One region of the Finegoldia magna ATCC 29328 genome, then DNA from elsewhere that is predicted to be linked to it. Evidence: a T-box and tRNA genes for the amino acid it is inferred to sense, from the RefSeq annotation. Region 1 holds a T-box; the other holds one or more tRNA genes.
What was found. The T-box of region 1 lies ahead of pheS (phenylalanine--tRNA ligase subunit alpha). A T-box ahead of a tRNA ligase gene usually reads a tRNA of that ligase, here a tRNA-Phe.

Region 1 (10,121 bases):
TTGATTGCTTTTTTACAGCGACATCGGCAGTATGCGTAACAGGTCTTGTTACCGTTGCAACATACAGTGCATGGAGCGTTTTAGGAAAAATTATTATAATAATATTAATCCAAATGGGCGGACTTGGATTTATGACATTTGCAACATTAATTGCACTTGTCATGGGTAGAAGAATCACTTTAAAAGATAGATTGATTATCAAAGAACAAACAAATAGTATTGACATGCAGGGAATGGTAAAACTAATAAAATACATACTGATTTCTACTTTTTCTATTGAAACAATTGGGGCTTTTTTGTTAATGACAAAATTTGTTCCAGTATATGGTTTTAAAGGAGTATTTTATAGTTTTTTTCATTCAATTTCAGCTTTCTGTAATGCTGGATTTGATATTTTGGGGCCAAATTCATTAATTGATATTAATACTAATATATTTGTTTTATTGATAATTGGACTTTTGATCGTGATAGGTGGTATTGGATTTAACGTAATACTTGATGTATTACATAATAACTTTAAATTTAAAAAATATTCTTTGCATTCAAAAATTGTACTTACAACAACTATTTTGATGTTATCTATTACTTCGATTTTAATTTTTGCTATGGAGTTTTCAAACCCGGGAACAATTGGGAATTTGGGATTTATCGATAAAATTACTAATTCGATTTTCCAAGCAATTACATTGAGGACAGCAGGCTTTGCATCAATTAATCAATCGAAATTACTAGACAGTTCAAGCGTGTTATCTATTTTGAATATGTTTATAGGAGGATCCCCAGCAGGTACTGCAGGTGGTATCAAAACTACAACTTTTGCATTATTGATTATTGTAGCTTTGAGCGAAATTAAAGGTCAAGAAGATGTTGAAGTTTTTAATCGAAGAATTAGATTTTCTCAAGTTAAAAAAGCTTTAGCAATAATAACTTTGTCAATGGCTTGGGTAATATTTGTAACATTTGCAATTTTAGTTATAGATAAAGCAAAATACTTGGATGTAGTGTTCGAAGTTGTAAGTGCTTTTGGTACAGTAGGATTAACTAGAAGCTTAACTCCAGGAATCAATAGTATTTCTAAGATTTTAATAATTTCAACTATGTATATTGGAAGAGTTGGATCTTTAACAATACTTTATGCTTTATCCAATACAAAAAACAAAAAAGCTTATAAAGAAGCTCACGAAAATATTATAATAGGTTAGGTTTAATTATGAAACAATTTGTAGTTGTTGGCTGTGGTAGATTCGGCAGAGCATGTGCTATCGAACTATCTAATACAGGCCACGAAGTTTTATTAATAGATAATAATGAAGATACTGTTGATGAAATGAGTAGAATTGTTACTCACGCAGTGTACATTGAACATTTAACAGAAAACTCATTGAGTTCTGTCGGTGTTGGAAATTTTGATGTGGCTATAGTTGCTATTTCTTCGAACTTTGAAGCATCAATTTTGTCAACAGTAGTTTGTAAAAAACTGGGTGTTAAAAAGGTAATAACTAAAGCAAAAGATACGTTACACGGTAATATTTTGCTAAAAGTTGGTGCAGACAGGACAATTATTCCAGAAAATGATTCGGCCGTTAGACTGGCAAAAAGTTTGATTAGTGATCAAATTTTTGATTATATTGAATTTACTGATGATTATTCCATTGCGGAGATTACTCCTAAAAAAGAATGGATTGGAAAGAATTTTATCGATATAGGAATAAGAAGCAAGTATGGAATTAACGTTGTTGCAGTTAAGAACAATGGGGAAATGAATATTAACCCTTCACCAAATTATACAGTTAAGTTTGAAGACTATTTGATAGTAATAGGATCAAATGAGGATTTGGATAAGATTACTGAAACAGGCGATAAAAATGATAACCTCTACTTCAAATAAAATATATAAACATGTAAAATCACTTTATAAGAAGAAATATAGACAAAAATACAATGAATTTGTCATAGAAGGCTACAAGCTTTATCAAGAAGCAATTAAATCAAATTTAAATATCAAACAAGTCATAATAAGAGAAGGTGAAAATTTTCTTGATGAATGTGTCTATTTTGATTCAAAAACTTTCAACAGTCTCAGTGAAATGAATAATCCCGAAGGAATAATTTGTGTGGTTAGTTTTATTGAGCAAAAAGATGTAAAGTCAGATCAAATTCTTTTTTTAGAAAATATCAATGATCCAGGAAATCTGGGGACTATAATCAGAAGTGCTGAAGCTTTTGGTTACAATAAAATTGTTCTATCTAATAATAGTTGTGATATTTATAATTCGAAAACTATTAGAAGTGCTATGGGAAGCTTATTTAGAATGAATATTTCTTATGAAAATATAAATGTACTTGAGAAGTATAAATCAAAAGGGTTTAAAATATACGAGACATCTTTGGAGAAAAATTCAAGAAGTATTTTGGAAATTAAAAACAAAGAAAAGCACGTTCTAATAATTGGAAATGAAGCAAATGGAATTAGCGATGAAATAAAAAAATACGCTGATGAGTTTTTGATAATTCCTATGGATAATGTAACAGAATCATTAAATGCTTCTATAGCTGCTAGTTTGAGTATGTTTTATTTATCAAAATTGACAAATTAGTAGTTATATTATAAAATAATTAAAAATGTTGAAGAAGAAAATACAAAACTAGATATACAGAGAGATATGGGTTGGTGCGACATATTTATTGAATTTTGTTGGTTCGCTTTGAAATTGCCATTATGGTCGTATAGAGTGCGTTAAACTTACGAGTGATGTTATCATAAATTGGGTGGTACCGCGGAAATACAATCTTTCGTCCCATAGGGGATGAGAGATTTTTTTATTGTTTAAGGAGAAAATAATGAAAGAAGAAATTTTGAAAATTAAAGAAGAAACTGTCGGTTTAATAGACAATGCCATTGATTTAAAATCATTGGAGGATATTAGAGTAAAAGTTCTTGGGAAAAAAGGAGATTTGACTCTTGTTCTAAGAAATATGGGAAAACTTTCTAAAGAAGAAAGACCAGTTATGGGTCAACTAGCAAATGAAGTTAGATCTGAAATCGAAGAAATTTTATCCAATAAATTTGAACAATTAAAACAAGAACAAAAAAAGATTAAATTAAAAGAAGAAGAATTAGACGTAACTGCAAACAGAGGTGTAAGAGAAATTTCTCACAAACATCCATTGAATGAAACGATAATACAGTTGGAAAATCTGTTCCAAACAATGGGTTTTGATATTGTAGATGGTCCTGAAATTGATACAGTTGAAAATACATTTGATTTATTGAATTCACCAAAATATCATCCATCAAGATCACTATCTGATACTTTTTACTTGGATGATAAAACTGTACTTAGACCACACACATCAAGTGTACAAATTAGAACGATGAAAGCACAAAAACCACCTATTAGAATGGTTTCAGCAGGAAGAACTTTTAGATTTGATGATGTGGATGACACACACTCTCCAATGTTCCATCAAATCGAAGGCTTGGTTGTGGATAAAGGCGTTACTATGGCTAACTTAATGGATACAATAAATATTTTCATTAAAAACTTGTTTGGTGAAGAAATTGAAACAAGATTTAGACCACATTATTTTCCATTTACTGAACCTTCAATGGAGGTTGACGTTACTTGCTTCGATTGTAAAGGTAAAGGTTGCCCAAGTTGCAATGATACAGGTTGGAGTATGGAACTTTTAGGATGTGGTATGGTACATCCTAATGTTTTAAGGAATTGCGGAATTGATCCTGAAGTTTATACCGGATTTGCTTTTGGTATGGGAGTAGACAGGATTACAATGGTAAAACACAAAATCGACAATATAAGATTGTTGTATGATAATGATAAGAGATTTTTGGAACAATTCTAGGAGGAAGTATGTTATTACCTATTAATTGGCTTAAAGATTACGTCGATGTAGACGAAACAATAAAAACTATTACAGACAGACTTTCAGAAACAGGAAGTCACGTTGAATCAGTTATAGATAAAAGTAAATATTTAAATGATAAATTAATCGTAGCTAAAATTAAGAAAATTGATAAACATCCAAATGCAGATAAATTATCTATAGTTACCTTAAATACAGGAAATTCAGATATAAAAGTAGTTACAGGCGCAAAAAATATAAAAGAAGATATGTATGTTTGTTATGCACAAGTAGATGCAACTCTTCCTGGAAATATTGTTTTAAAAGAAGCTGACCTTAAAGGAATTATGAGCCCTGGTATGTTGACAAGTTTTGAAGAAATGGGTTTTGAAACTTCTGTTGTAGATAAAAACTCCAAAGATGGAATAGCGGTTTTATCTGAAAATAAAATTGGTGAAACTATTACTGAAGCACTTGAAATTAATGAACCTATAATTGAATTTGAAATCACTCCTAACAGGCCAGATTGCTTGTCAGTATTGGGAATGGCAAGAGAATACGCTGCATCTTTCGGTAAAAAAATAAAATATCCTTCAATAGAAATTAAAAACTTTGAAGACGATATTAAAGATTATGTAAATTCAGTAGAAATTCAAACTGACAAGTGCACACGTTATGTGGCCAGAGTTGTAAAAAATGTAAAAATTTCAGACAGCCCACAATGGATAAAGAATAGACTTATTCAATCAGGAATTAGACCTATAAATAATATAGTTGATATTACAAATTTTGTAATGTTAGAAACTGGTCAGCCAATCCATGCTTATGATTTGGATAAAATTGCAGATAAAAAAATTGTCGTAAAAGAGTCTGGCTCACAAAAATTCACAACATTAGATGATGTTGAACGTGAATTATCCGATGATGTTATAATTTGTGATGGAGAAAACACATTAGGTATAGCTGGAATTATGGGCGGTTTTGATTCAGAAATTACATCAGATACTAAAAATGTGCTTATTGAAGCGGCAAGTTTTGACAGTGATACAATTAGACTTTCTTCAAGAAGATTGTCTTTAAGAACTGATGCTTCTACAAGATTTGAAAAAGGAGTAAGCCAACAACTATGTGACTTAGCTTCACTGAGAGTTTGCAAATTGATTGAAGACATTACAGATGCTACAGTTATTAATAATTCAATTGATGTAATTACAAAAGAAGAACATCTTGATGATGTGGAACTTTCTTATAAAAAATGTAATGATTTATTAGGATCTAATATTTCTAATGAAGAAATTAAAAATATATTGCAATTATTAGAATTTAAAATAGTTTCAGAAGATGAAGAAAATATTATGGTAAAAGTTCCTTTCCACAGACAAGATGTATCTATTTATCAAGATTTAATTGAAGAAGTCGGAAGAATTTATGGATTTGAAAAAATTGGTGCGAAACCTCTTGTTGGTAAATTGAAAAGAGGAATCAAAAGCGAAGAAAGAATTGCCATAGACAATGCAAAGAAGGCTTTGTATTCTATGAATACTTTTGAAGTATTATCGTATTCATTCATTAGTCCTAAATCTTATTCAAAAGCAATGGTTCAAATGGATGATGACAAATTAATCAAACTAATCAATCCATTGGGAGAAGATTTCTCAGTTATGAGATCCACAATAATACCAAATATTTTGGATATTTTATCTAAAAATTATAAGAATAAAATTAAAGATATTTGTGTTTATGAATTGGGTAATACTTTCCACTTGGTTGGAAAAGAAAGAATCGAAACTAAAAAATTAGCTTTGGGAATGTACGGAGATTATGATTTCTATGATGTTAGAGCTATGATTTTGGCGTTATTTAACGAATTGGGAATTAATAATTATGAAATCGTAAAAAATAAAGACAATGAAACTTACCATAGTGGTAGATGTGCTGATATTCTAGTAAATGGAGAATTAATTGCAACATTTGGTGAAATTAGCTATGAAGTAAGAGATAACTATGACTTTGATAATAGAGTTTATGTTGGAGAAATTCATTTTACAGAATTAATAAAACACATGGATTTCAAAAAGATTTACACACCTATTAGTAAATATCCTTCAATCGAAAGAGACATAGCTCTTGTAGTTGATAGGCAATTGGAAAGTATAGAAATAGAAAAAGAAATTCTAAAGCATTCTAATGGCATTATTAAAAATGTTTACTTGTTCGATGAATATAAAGGTGAACATGTTGATAATGACAAGAAGAGCTTGGCTTACAGAATAATTTATCAATCAAAAGACGAAACATTAAAAGATAAAATTATTGAAAAAATACAAGAAGAAATTTTAAATTCATTAGAACAAAAATTCAATGCAACATTGAGAAAGTAGGAGTATATATGAACAAATTACAAGTTGTAATTCAAGGTTCAACTTACAATATTGTTACTGAAAAATCTAAAGAAGATACAGACAAGATAGTTGACAAGATTAATAAAGATATAGAAGACTGCAAAAACAGAAATTCAAAATTAACGACTTTGAACGCGACTATCTTAGCTCTTATGAATTTGGCAGAAACTCACGATAATTTAACAACTGAATTAAAAGACTATAAAAATGAAAATGATCCGATTATAAAAGATTATTCAAATCTAAAAAATGACTGCGAAAAGTTGTATCAAAAATTAGTGATTAAAGAAACTAACCTAAAACAAATGACTAAGCAATACAACGAAATCAAGGAAAACTCTGAAAAAGAAATAAATGAGATTAAGAAAAAAACTGAGAAGTATTCTAATGATATAAGATCACAATATGAGAAAAAATCATCAGATTTAAATAGTAAACTTAAACAAGAAAGGGAAACTATAGATGATTTAAAAAAGCAAATTGAATTTTACGAAACAGAAAATAATGAGTTAAATTCAAAATACAAAGATTTAAAAGACGAGTATAACAAACTAGCTTTTGAAAAGAATAAGTTAGAAAATCTTTTAATGGATTATCAAAGAGATGAAATCATTGATTAGTGAAATATTAGCTCCTTGCGGAAATTGGGACATGGTAAAAGCGAGTGTATCCGCAGGAGCTGACGCTATTTATCTTGGAACAAAAGAATTTTCCGCAAGAGCTTATGCGGAAAATTTTACTGTTGAGGATGTTAAGGAAGTTGTAAAATATTGTCATTTAAGAAATGTAAAAGTTTATGTAACATTAAACACTCTTATCAAACAATCAGAAATCCACAAGGCTATTGATTACGTAAACAGATTATACAATATCGATATTGATGCACTAATCGTGCAGGACATTGGTCTAGCTTATCTTGTTAACAAGTTATTTCCTGAATTAGATTTACACGCATCTACTCAAATGAATATTAATAATTTGAACGGTGCAATCATTGCTAAAGAAATTGGATTTAAAAGAATAGTATTAGCAAGAGAAACTGACTTAGAAGAATTGAAAAATATCAGGGAAAATTGTGATATTGAGATTGAAGTTTTCATTCATGGATCATTATGCGTGTGTCAATCAGGACAATGCTTGATGAGTTCATTAAATGGAGATAGAAGTGCGAATAGAGGAAGATGTGCTCAACCTTGCAGAAAGGATTATAAGATTATTTTAGATAACGAAACTATAAATTCAAAACTATCTTATCTTAGTCCAAAAGATTTGTGTACTATTGAAAATGTCGATGAAATTGCAAAATATTGCGATAGTTTAAAAATCGAAGGAAGAATGAAATCCAAAGAATATGTTTATTCCGTTGTAACATCGTACAGAGAAAAATTAGACCACGGTAATTGCAGTTATTATTTGGATGAAGTTAAAAATCGCGGATTTACAAAAGGTTTAATTAATAATACAAGTGGATATGATTATGTAGAACTTGGAAGAAAAAATCAAATTAAAGGACACTCAGTAGGGAAAATCATTGGAAAAGGTAAAATACAATTTATAGAAGATGTTTATAAGAAAGATATCCTTATACTTTTCAACGGGAAAAATACATTTCCATTAACATTAACTGAAGATTACAAGAAAAATAGTATCGTTTCATTTAAAAACATAACTGATGCTCTTGAAAATTCTGATGTAAAAAGAGTTAGTCATATTAAAATAGTCGAAAAGTCAGATGAAGAAAAAAATGTTTGTTTTGATTTAGATGTAAAATTCATTTGTAAGAAATCTAAACCAATTCAAATATTTGTAAATGGACTCGAATACAAAACAAATATAATTTGCGATGAAGCAAAAAATAAGCCTATAGATGATGAATTTATTCGAAATCAAGTTTTAAAAACGGGTAATTACCCAGTAAATATTACTGAACTGCAGATTGTATTAGACGCTGGACTATTCTTATCAAAAAGTCAGCTAAATCAAGTAAGAAGGGATTTTATTGAATTTTATTTGGACGAAAAAGCTAATTTTAATCATAGAAAACAAAAAAACATTGATTTAGTACATTTAAATAATCCAATAGAAAACAATACTACTAAAAATTCAATTAATAAAATTGTTTATGTAGAAGAAGTAAATGGCTATAGCGATAAGATTTCATCAGAATATATTGTCAGAGTTCCAAGATTTTTGAATCAAGAAAAAACTGATAATTTTATTAAAAAGTGCAAAGAAAATAATGTATACAAACTTTTAATTAATAATATCGGAGATATCAATATAGCCAAAGATATTAATGCGAATTTTGTAGTAAGTAATTATCAAATGAATGTATTTAATACTTTCTCTGCAAAAATTTTAAATGATTTGGGAATAGATGTAATAACATTATCTGTTGAATTAAACAAATCTGAAATTAAAGAAATTGTAGATAATTCAAATTATAATTTTGAGTTGGTAGTTGAAGATAACTTGATTAATATGGTTACTGTTTATTGTCCTTTTTCTGGAATTATAAAATGTAACGGTAAAAATTGTGAATTCTGTAAGTTTAATGATTGCTTTATTGAAGGAGATTTTTCTAAATATAGAGTTGTAAGGAAGGATGATTACTCTTTGATATATTCTTGTGATAGAATTAAGATAGATGAGAATGATATAGATTTTAATTTATACTCAATTAGAAAAAATAAAAAGGCAACTGGAAAATCTAATGAATTTCATTTTAAAAAAGGAATTTTATAAATGGACAAAAAAACATTAAACACACTTGAATACAATGAAATAAAAAATAAAATAGAAAAACTTTGCAAGTCTAAATTAGGAAAAAGCATTGCTAATAAATTGGAACCTATGATAGAAGAAGATGAAATCAGACAAAGTTTGGATGAAACTTATGAAGCTATGAGTATGATTTACAAATTTTCTAATCCTCCGATATATGAGATTATAAATGTTAAAGCGAGTATTATGCATGTATCAAAAGGTGGATATATAGTTCCAGAAGTTTTGTTGAAAATTGGTCAAATATTGAATAGCGTCCACGATATTAAAAGATACGCTGGAGAATCTGACGAAAATTACGAAAATTGCCCTATGATTATGGCGATGATGGATTCTTTAGTAGAAGAACCAGATTTAGTTGCAACTATTAATAATGCAATAATTTCTGAAGACGAAATTAGTGACAATGCAAGTCGAAATCTTGCAAGAATTAGACAAACTAAAAGACAAAAGACTGAAAATATTAGGGACAAAATAAATAGTATTTTATCTTCTAATGACCAAGCATTACAAGAAAATATCGTTACTATGAGAGACGATAGATATGTAATTCCTGTTAAGGTTTCACATAAATCATCCTTCAAAGGAATAGTGCACGACCATTCATCTTCTGGTCAAACAGTTTACATTGAACCAATGGAAGTTGTAGAATTAAATAACGAATTGAGAATGCTAGAAGCAGAAGAACGAGAAGAAATCATAAGAATTTTGAAAGAAATTTCTGATAGAGTTTACGATGTGAAGGATTCGATTTTTGTGGATCAAGATGTTTTATCAAAATTAGATTTCATATTTGCAAAAGCAAAGTATGCTATAGAAATTGATGCTACTAATCCAAAATTAAATACAAATGGATATTTTAATTTTAAAAATGCACGACATCCTTTGTTAGACAAGAAAAAAGTTGTGCCGATAAGTATTTATTTAGGCGATGACTATAATACATTGGTAATAACTGGACCTAACACAGGTGGTAAAACAGTAACGCTTAAAACCGTTGGATTAATAACTTTAATGGCACAATCAGGAATATTAATTCCTGTAGATGAAAATTCTGAAGTTGCAATATTC
Region 2 (10,121 bases), 190 kb from region 1:
AGAAGATGCGCTATAAGATATATTTTCAATAGAATTTGAATTATAATCGCTGTTAATCCTTTTAATTGGAAGTATTTTACAATTAGAGTTTATTTTATCTAATGATTTTATATACTCCAATGCAAGAATATTGTTTGATCTGAATATTTCATCGGAATAATCCATATAGTTTTGTTTTGAAAATTCCATTATACTTTTGTTATATGAAAGATTTTTATTATCACAAATAAATTGCTCAATGTTATCATTGTTTTCTAGAAGAAAATTTTTAAAAGAAATAAGATCTTCGATTTCTGATTCAATTCCAAAGGATACGTAGTCGCATCCAATAGCATCAATGATTTTAATAGCATAATATCCAAAATTTTGTGCTGATTGTAATGAGAATACAGAAGGAATTTCAATCACACAGTCTATTCCATATTCCAAAGCAATTTTAGTTTTATAAAGTTTGTCTAAAACAGAAAACTCTCCACGTTGTACTACATTACCGCTCATAATTGTAATTATGTTAGCTTTTGGAAAAACTTTCTTGATTTTTTTTATTTGATGTAAATGACCAAAATGAAACGGATTGTATTCACATACTATAGCAATATTCATAATTTTCTAATCCTTTCATATACTTTTTTCTTATGTTGTATTATAATTGATATTGGTAATATAGTAAATAAAAAGGGGTAGATTTTATGGATATAAGATTTGTTAAAGGCAATATTTTTGAGCTACAAAGTGATGCAATTTTATATTTTATAGAAAACTCACTTCTAGAAGAGAATTCAAAAAAATTAGTTGAAAAAGCTGGAGAAAGAATTTTGGAGCCTCTTACAAAAATAAGTGGGATAGAAAAAGGTGAATGCAAAATTATTCCTGCTTTCAATTTAATATCGGATTATGTTATATTGGCAAATTTGCCAGAAAATTTAAAAGATTACAACAAAAATATTTTCAAAAACTTAATTTATAACGTTTTTTGCGAAATGAAAAAATTTGAAATACATTCTCTTAACATAGATTATTCTTTTTTAACTGAAAAATATTCTAGTGAATTTGTTAATCTGATAAATGAAGTTATAGACGAGAAATCATTGAGAATTAGCGATTTTCTTGTGTTTATGTGCAAAAGTTAAGAATTGACTTTTAACTTAAATTACTCTAAAATAATAATATGTCCAATGACGAAAGGTAGTGATTAATATTTTTCCGGAAACTCATAAGAGAATTGTTAGAGAAATAAATCAAGACATTAAGGATTCCTATGGAATCAATTTAAATATAAAAAAGTTAGAATGGGGAGCTGTTAGTCCAGATATTTTACCAAAATATAAGCTAATACGCCATTATAAAGAAGAAAGTATAAATTATATTGTTAAAGAAATTATCACTATAATTTATCTTTTTCAATTTACAGATTTAACAAGATTAAACTCATTGCAAAATAAGATTTTAAGTACAAAACTTGGAGTAATAAGTCATTATCTAAGTGATTATGTGTGCCTTCCACACGCAAAAAGATGGAGATGTAATCAGCATCTAAAAGATCACATGAATTACGAAAGAGTTTTGAATAAGATATCTCAAAATCATGTATTTAACAAAAAAGCAATAAAAACTAGTCGAATAAACATAGATAACGATGAATGCGTGATGTTAAAAACATTGGTTAAAAATTATATTGAAGATATAGTCGATGAATATAGCATGTCAGAAGGTAAAACTAGGGATTTGGACTTTGCGTATGGTTTGAATTATTCTATCTTCTGTTTTATTTTTGAAACCATTGAAATATTCTCTACAGAAAGATACTATCAAAAGTCCTTTGTTTTTTAAATATAATTAGGAGTACAGTTATGTATAAAGCTTACAACATGAACAATTTAAAGAAAAAGCTTGAAAAAAAATTTCTTTTTGAAGACGATTTATTAGCTTTATACTTAATGCTTGATATTGTTCAACAAGAAAACAAAATACAACCGTGTTATGTTAAATATAATGCTATTAATAAGATAAACAATGTTTTAAATAACCATCTTTCCTATAGAAATGATAAAGATAATATTATTAAAGCCGTTTTTGACTTAATCTCAGAAGATATTAATAAAATTGAGTTTACTTATTATCTTCAAGCATACACTGAAGGTTTCAATAATAAATATATAAGCGACGAACTAGAGTTTTATGTATTAAGGCATATTCCGGCATCAACAATAAAAAAATCAGATATTCTTCTTCACAATACTGAAAGTAGAAGTGCTAAATTTTTAAAAAGCAAAATGATTTGCTCTATTAAAAACAAATCAAATGCTTTTAGAGTACAGGATTCAATAATAGATAATTATTGCGAAAATATTTTAAAAGACAAAATATTTAGCATTAATAGCAAAATGGATAAACAATTGGTTATGAAATCTATTAACGACAGTATTGTGATTTCTGAAGAAAAATTTTTGAATATGTGGCAATTAGAAAATTTGTACAAAAAAATTGTTAAAACTTTGAAAAATGTTTTAAATAATTCAATAGAAGATGCATTGTGGTATGGGTTGAATGACAGAGTATTGCAAAGGTATAAGTAATTTGTAAAGTTAGGTTTAAATTGTTGTAAAAAAATTTGACAAAACAAATTTAATAGTTTATACTTATTAAGTAATGTTTGATACATTAAGCCCAGATAGCTCAGTCGGTAGAGCAAAGGACTGAAAATCCTTGTGTCGCTGGTTCGATTCCGGCTCTGGGCACCAAAATGTGTGCGGAAGTGGCTCAGTGGTAGAGCATCGCCTTGCCAAGGCGAGGGTCGCGAGTTCGAGTCTCGTCTTCCGCTCCATATGGCGACATAGCCAAGTGGTAAGGCAGAGGTCTGCAACACCTTCACCCCCAGTTCAAATCTGGGTGTCGCCTCCAAAGGAAAGTTTATTATAGACTTTCCTTTTTTTTATATGCTAAGGAGTTATTATGATTTTTATTGATTTATTGAAAGATGAACACATCGAAGAGTTATCTGATTTTGTATATAAACTTAGAAACAATATCTTATGTCAAAATAAATTTGATTCAAATATAGCTAAGAATAGATCTACTATACTTAAATCTATGAAAAAACAAATACTAGAAAAAAATCATTTCGTGATTTACGAAGAGGATAAATTGATAGGATATATAGTGCTAGATTTTGAAGATAATGAATTAATTATTAATGAGATTTATTTTGATAAGATTAATAACTCAATACTTTTTAAGGTTTTTAGATTTTTAATGGATTATGCAGTTTCAAATTTATTTGATATAATTAAATTTAAGTTTAAAGGATTTATTTTTGATGAAATTATTAAAGAACATTTGGACAATCAAAATAGATTGGAAATAAGAAATGATATATTTGAAGAATTTCGTAAGAAATTTGCAATAGTTAGTTTTAAATCTAAGGATGGATTAATAAAGTTTTTGCAAGAGAGTAGTTACGATATTATTTACAGTTTTAATAGCAATAAATTGGATAAAAAAGTATGTGACCATGTCGATATGCAAATTAGAAAAATAAACGATAATACATTTGTTTGTTCCCAAGAGTCATATAATCATTACAGGGCATATCTTCCAAATTATATAACATTATACGTAACAGAATTTGATATATCAGATAAATATCCAAAAGATTGCTTGTTGAATAACTTTTCGATTAAGAATCATTTGATATGTAATAAAAAATCTATTGATCCTGTTATCTTGAAACTTCTTAAAGACGAGAAAATAATAATGGTAAATCAGGGATATTCCAAATGTTCAACTATAGTTACTAATCATTTTGTGATTACAAGTGATAAATCTATATTTAATAGTGTTCAGAAGGAACATATTGAGGCTTTTTTGATAGATTCTGGTGAAATAAAACTAGAAGGTTATGATACAGGATTTATTGGTGGAACTTGTGGATATAGTTCTGATTTGGGGCTTGTATTTTATGGTAATCTTGAAAAGTACAAATATAAAGAAAAACTTATTGATATTTTAAATAAAGAAAAGATAAAATATTATTATCCAAAAGATGATGATTTTATAGATCGTGGATCTATAATCTTTAATTAATAGGAGGTTAATTATGATTCAACCATCTACATTACCTGGAATGATGGAACTTCTTCCTGAAGACCAATTGGTATTTGATACAATTAAAAGAAAAATAGAAGATGTTTTTATTAAAAATGCATTTTTCTCTATTGATACACCAGCTATAGAAAAACTTGACGTTTTACTATCTAAAGGTGGAGGAGAAACTAGTAAGCAAGTTTTCAGAATTGACAATAGCAAAAAAAATCAAGGATTAAGATTTGACTTAACTGTGCCACTTGCAAAATATGTTTCAATGTACATGCAAGATTTAGCGTTCCCATTCAGAAGATATCAAATAGCAAAAGTTTACAGGGGAGAGAGAAATCAAAAGGGTCGCTACAAAGAATTTTATCAATGTGATATAGACATAATTGGAAATGAAAAATTAAGCTTATATAATGATGCAGAAATAGTAAAATGCATGTATGAAGCTTTAAAATCTATTGATGTTCCAGAGTTTGAATTTCAATTTAATAATAGAAAAATATTAAATGGATATTTTTCATACCTAGGCATCGATGATTTTGAATCATGTTTGCGAGTAATCGACAAGCTAGATAAAATCGGAATAGATAATGTAAAAGAAGAACTATCTAAAATAAATTTGGATGCATCAAAAATTGATACTTTATTAAAATTTTTAGAAATCGATGGAACTAACCAAGAAATAATTGAAAAACTTGAATCATTAAATATCGATAACGAGTTATTTACATGTGGAGTTAATGAATTAAAATTTGTGTATCAAGATATTTTATCATTGGGTGTAAATCCAGAAAATATTAAAATAAATTTATCTATAACAAGAGGACTTGATTACTATACGGGTTCTGTATTTGAAACATTTTTTAAAGATTACCGTGAGATAGGATCTATATGTTCTGGCGGAAGATATGATAGTTTAGCTAATAATTTTACTAAGAGTAAGTTGCCGGGAGTGGGCATGAGTATTGGATTGACTCGATTATTTTATCAACTTCAAGAATTAAATTTAGTAAAAGGAAAACAAACTAATTTTGATTGCATTATAATCCCTATGAAAGGTTACGAAAAAAACGCAGTAAAACTTATGAATGATTTGAGAAACTCTTCTGTAAAATGCATGAGTTATCTTGAAGATGATAAATTAAAAAAGAAATTTAATTATGCTGACAAATTATCTGTAAAATATGTTATAATAATAGGACAGGATGAAGTTGAGCAAAATAAATTCACTTTACGAAACATGGAAAATGGTAATCAAGAATTATTAGAACTTAACGAAATTATAGAAAAGTTAAAATAAAGGCTATGAAAAATCCCAGTAGGCATATAAGAACTTTCAGAGAGAGTAGAACTTAGGCTGAAATTCTATTTAAGAGATCAGTATGCTGAATACTAATTTGGAGCCGATTATTTAAATGAGAAAAAATTAGGGTGGAACCACGAGACACTTGTCCCTATCAGGGGATGAGGGTCTCTTTTTTATTAGGAGGTATTTATGTTTGAAGTAAAATTAAAAGATGGATCCGCAAAAGAATTTGATGGAGAAATAAGTTTATTAGATGTTTGCAAATCAATATCTGAAGGATTAGCAAGAGACTGCGTTGGAGCAGTTGTAGATGGTAAAATAATGGGATTAATGGAAACTATTGATTCTGATTGTGAAGTTCAATTCGTAAAATTTGATGATGATGAAGGAAAACAAGTTTTCTGGCATACTTCATCACACTTAATGGCCTATGCTATTCAAAGATTGTATCCGGGTACAAAATTTGCAATTGGTCCTTCAATTGATTCTGGATTCTATTATGATTTAGATACAGATCATAAATTTGTACCAGAAGATTTAGAAAAAATCGAAGCTGAAATGAAAAAAATAGTTAAAGAAAATCCTAAACTAGTAAGAGTTGAAATTTCTAGAAAAGAAGCATTGGAAAGATTCAAAAATGAAGGACAAGACTATAAAGTAGATTTAATAGAAAATTTTGATGAGGATGCTACAATTACTTTATATGAAATGGGAGACTTTGTGGATTTATGTAGAGGACCTCATTTATTGGATGTAAAAAATATTAAAGCATTTAAATTATTATCAATCGCAGGTGCATACTGGAGAGGCGACGAAAATAATAAGATGCTTCAAAGAATTTACGGTATTTCATTCCCTAAGAAAAAACTATTAGATGAATATTTGGATAGAATGGAAGAAGCTAAGAAAAGAGACCATAGAAAAATTGGTAAAGAAATGGGATTATTCTCAATTCAAGAAGAAGGACCAGGTTTTCCATTCTTCCATCCAAATGGGATGGTTGTTTTAAACGAATTAGAAAAATTCCTAAAAGAACAACTTTTAGAAAGAGGATATGGCCAAATTAAAACTCCTTTAATATTAAATGAACATTTATGGCATCAATCAGGACACTGGGACCATTACAAAGAAAATATGTATTTTACTAAAATAGATGGTGAAGATTATGCAATCAAACCAATGAACTGCCCAGGATCAATTTTAGTTTATAAAGATGAATTGCACAGCTATAGAGAGCTTCCAATTAAAGTAGCAGAATTAGGTCAAGTTCACCGTCATGAGTTATCAGGTGCATTACACGGTCTATTTAGAGTAAGAACTTTCGTGCAAGATGATGCTCACGTATTCTGCTTACCTGAACAAATAGAAGAAGAAGTTAGTAAGACAATTGATTTCTGTGATTACATTTATTCTAAATTTGGTTTTAAATATGAAGTTGAATTATCAACACGTCCTGAAGATTCAATGGGCTCAGACGAAGATTGGGACTTGGCAATAAGTTCTCTTAAGAATGCATTAGAACATAAAGGTCTCCCATACAAGATTAATGAAGGAGACGGTGCTTTCTACGGACCTAAAATAGATTTCCATTTGGAAGATGCAATTGGTAGAACTTGGCAATGTGGAACTATTCAATTAGATTTCCAAATGCCAGAAAGATTTGATATGACATACATTGCAAGTGACGGATCTAAAAAACGACCAGCAATGATTCATAGAGCTATTTTAGGTAGTGAAGAAAGATTTATGGGAATATTGATTGAACATTATGCAGGAAAATTCCCACTATGGTTGTCACCAGTTCAAGTAGAAATACTTCCTATTAGTGATAAATTTAATGATTATGCTTATGAATTACAACAAAAAATGAAAGCCCGTGGATTGAGAGTAAAAGTCGATGATAGAAGTGAAAAAATCGGACTTAAAATTAGAGAATCTCAATTGAAGAAAGTAAATTATTCATTAATAATTGGACAAAATGAAATTGATAATAATGAAGTATCAGTAAGAAAAAGAGATATTGGCGATGTAGGATCTAAAAACACTGATGAATTTATTAATGAATTAGTAGATGAATATCAAAATAGAAAATAATATTTAAAAATTTATTTTCAAATAAAAAATTTGCTCTGAGTTTTTCAGAGCAAATTTTTAATAGAAGGAGACAAAATGTACAAGAAATTTTATTGGTTTCTAAAATATTATAAAAACAAATTAATTCTTGCCGTTACATTTCTTTTATTAAGCGACCTAGTAGGATTAATTCCTCCGTATATTACTGGTAAGTTAACAGATAGAGTATTGAACGATTCTATAAAATTAAAGCCTTTTTTAATTATACTTTTAATAGATGTTTTAATAATAGGAATAAAATATTTTTTTGCGATGGGTTGGTGCTATTATACTTTCAGAGCATCAAATGAAATAGACTATGTAACAAGAAATAGATTAATGGATAAGTATTTAAACGAATCTATGAAATACTTTCAAACTTTTAAAACTGGAGAATTAATGAATAGGGCTACAGGAGATGTTAATAGTTTAAGTGATTTGATGGGATTCGGAACGCTTACTTTCTTTGATTCTACTGTGTTTCCTTTATTTATTATAATTATAATGATGGTCGTTGTTGACGTCCGTCTAACACTTGTTTCTATAATACCACTTCCCATATTAGCGTTTTTGTGTTTAAAAATTGGTAGGAAAATTCATGAAAAATATTCGATAGTACAATCTACATTTGATAAGTTAAACAATAGCGTACTGGAAGATGTTGAAGGAATAAGAATTATAAGGGTTTTTGGAATAAAAGATGCCAGATATTTTTCGTTTAAAAATCGATCAAAAATGTTAGTTCAAAAAAATATGGATGTTGTCAAATATAGAGCAATGATGGCTCCGTTTCAAAGAATAATTCCAGCAATAACTTTTGTTATAGCAATTGGCTACGGAAGCTATTTGATAAGTAAAAACGTAATTTCAGTTGGACAATTGGTTTCTTTTACTTATTATTTAAACATGCTAATATGGCCAATGTATGCGTTAGGTAATTTCATAAATGTATATCAACAAGCTGATGCGTCAATGGATAGAATCGATAATATACTAGACTATAAGGATGACTTGGATTTAAATGAAGATTATAAAAAAGTTAGTGAAATAGAAAGCGTAAAATTTGAAAATTATAGTTTTAAATATCCATACTCTGAGGAAAATGCACTTAAGGATATTTCATTTGAAATAAAAAAGAATATGAGAGTGGCTATTGTAGGGAAAACAGGATCAGGGAAATCTACTATTCTTAAGCAATTTTTATTCTTGTACCCTAGACAAGATGAGTTTAAAATCAATGGGAAAAACACTAATTTAATAAATCTAAAATCTGCAAGGGATAATATCGCTTATGTTTCTCAAAAGAGTATGATTTTTTCAGATACAATTAAAAACAATATAAAACTTTCGAAGATAGATGCTTCAGACGAAGAAGTTGTTAATGCATCTAAAAGTGCTGATATTTATAAAGATATTGTGAATTTTCCCGATGGTTTCGACACATTGTGTGGTGAAAATGGACTTTCATTATCCGGTGGTCAAAAGCAAAGAATTTCCATAGCTAGAGCTTTATTAAAAGATTCTAATTTGGTTGTTTTGGACGACTGCTTAAGTGCGTTGGATACGCAAACTGAGAAAAATATTCTTAGGGAATTAAAAAAGTTAAAAAAAACAGTCATCTTATCAACTCATAGATTAAATCAAATTGATGATTTTGATTTAATAATAGTATTAAAAGATGGTCATATAAGTGAAATGGGTACACATTCTGAACTTATGGAAAACAAACAATGGTATTATACTCAATATAATATCCAATTAGTGAGGGAAAGATATGAAGAGTAAATTAAGAAATAAATTTGTATCAGAAAAACTAAAAATGTATTCCATGAAGCAATCCAAAGAATTGTTGATCGGATTTGTATTTTCTTTTCTAAGAACTTCGATGGAAATTTTAGGACCAATTGTAATAGGATATGTATTAAATGAGTTTGTGGCTAAGAATAATATAGTAGGAAATTTTTTAACAATAATAAAATACTTGGCTATTTATTTGGTGATTTATGTTGCTTGTGGAATTTTTAGCAACTTAAGCATGATTTATTTTGAATTGGCAGCAAATAATGTGACTTATTTTGTGCAAAATGATATTTACAAACATATTAATGAACTGCCAATTGAATACTTTGATAATCTTGCGGCTGGAAGTATTGTTTCAAGAATTACTAATGACACTATGAGATTGAAAATTATGTTTCAATTAATATTAGCTGACATTGCAACAGCAGCAATAATGATAATTGCTATATATATTATGATGGTTGTAACAAATATTAAAGTTTCTCTTATGCTTTTGATTTTATTTCCTTTAGTATTCTTAATATTCTATGATTATAGGTACAAATCAGCAAAACATAACAAAAGGATTCGACATTTGGTAAGTAAGATTAATGCTAATATTAATGAAAATATTAATAATATGGAAATAATTCAAGCATTAAATGTTAAGAAAACTATAAAGGATAAATTCGACAAAATTAACAAAGAAATTTTCAGTAATAATTTGGCTCTTACAAAATTAAGAAGTTATGGTGGATACAGGGCGATTGACATAATTGGTTTATTATCAACGGTTATAATTTTATTCTATTTTGGATATGGCCAGATTACG

Region 2: it encodes a tRNA-Phe, which carries the amino acid that the T-box ahead of pheS (phenylalanine--tRNA ligase subunit alpha) is inferred to sense. The anticodon was not compared.

The regions. Positions count from the first base shown of each region.
Region 1 is NC_010376.1:935,788-945,908, reverse strand. It holds gene FMG_RS04665 (TrkH family potassium uptake protein) at 1-1,202, shown strand, start outside; gene FMG_RS04660 (potassium channel family protein) at 1,211-1,888, shown strand; gene FMG_RS04655 (TrmH family RNA methyltransferase) at 1,866-2,597, shown strand; T-box leader at 2,617-2,804, shown strand; gene pheS (phenylalanine--tRNA ligase subunit alpha) at 2,842-3,864, shown strand; gene pheT (phenylalanine--tRNA ligase subunit beta) at 3,873-6,245, shown strand; gene FMG_RS04640 (coiled-coil domain-containing protein) at 6,254-6,886, shown strand; gene FMG_RS04635 (U32 family peptidase) at 6,870-9,011, shown strand; gene FMG_RS04630 (endonuclease MutS2) at 9,012-10,121, shown strand, end outside.
Region 2 is NC_010376.1:747,900-758,020, forward strand. It holds gene FMG_RS03715 (tRNA(Met) cytidine acetate ligase) at 1-603, opposite strand, end outside; gene FMG_RS03720 (hypothetical protein) at 690-1,130, shown strand; gene FMG_RS03725 (zinc dependent phospholipase C family protein) at 1,189-1,830, shown strand; gene FMG_RS03730 (hypothetical protein) at 1,851-2,576, shown strand; tRNA gene FMG_RS03735 (tRNA-Phe) at 2,666-2,741, shown strand; tRNA gene FMG_RS03740 (tRNA-Gly) at 2,750-2,824, shown strand; tRNA gene FMG_RS03745 (tRNA-Cys) at 2,828-2,901, shown strand; gene FMG_RS03750 (DUF6873 family GME fold protein) at 2,953-4,083, shown strand; gene hisS (histidine--tRNA ligase) at 4,097-5,392, shown strand; gene thrS (threonine--tRNA ligase) at 5,588-7,492, shown strand; gene FMG_RS03765 (ABC transporter ATP-binding protein) at 7,568-9,295, shown strand; gene FMG_RS03770 (ABC transporter ATP-binding protein) at 9,285-10,121, shown strand, end outside.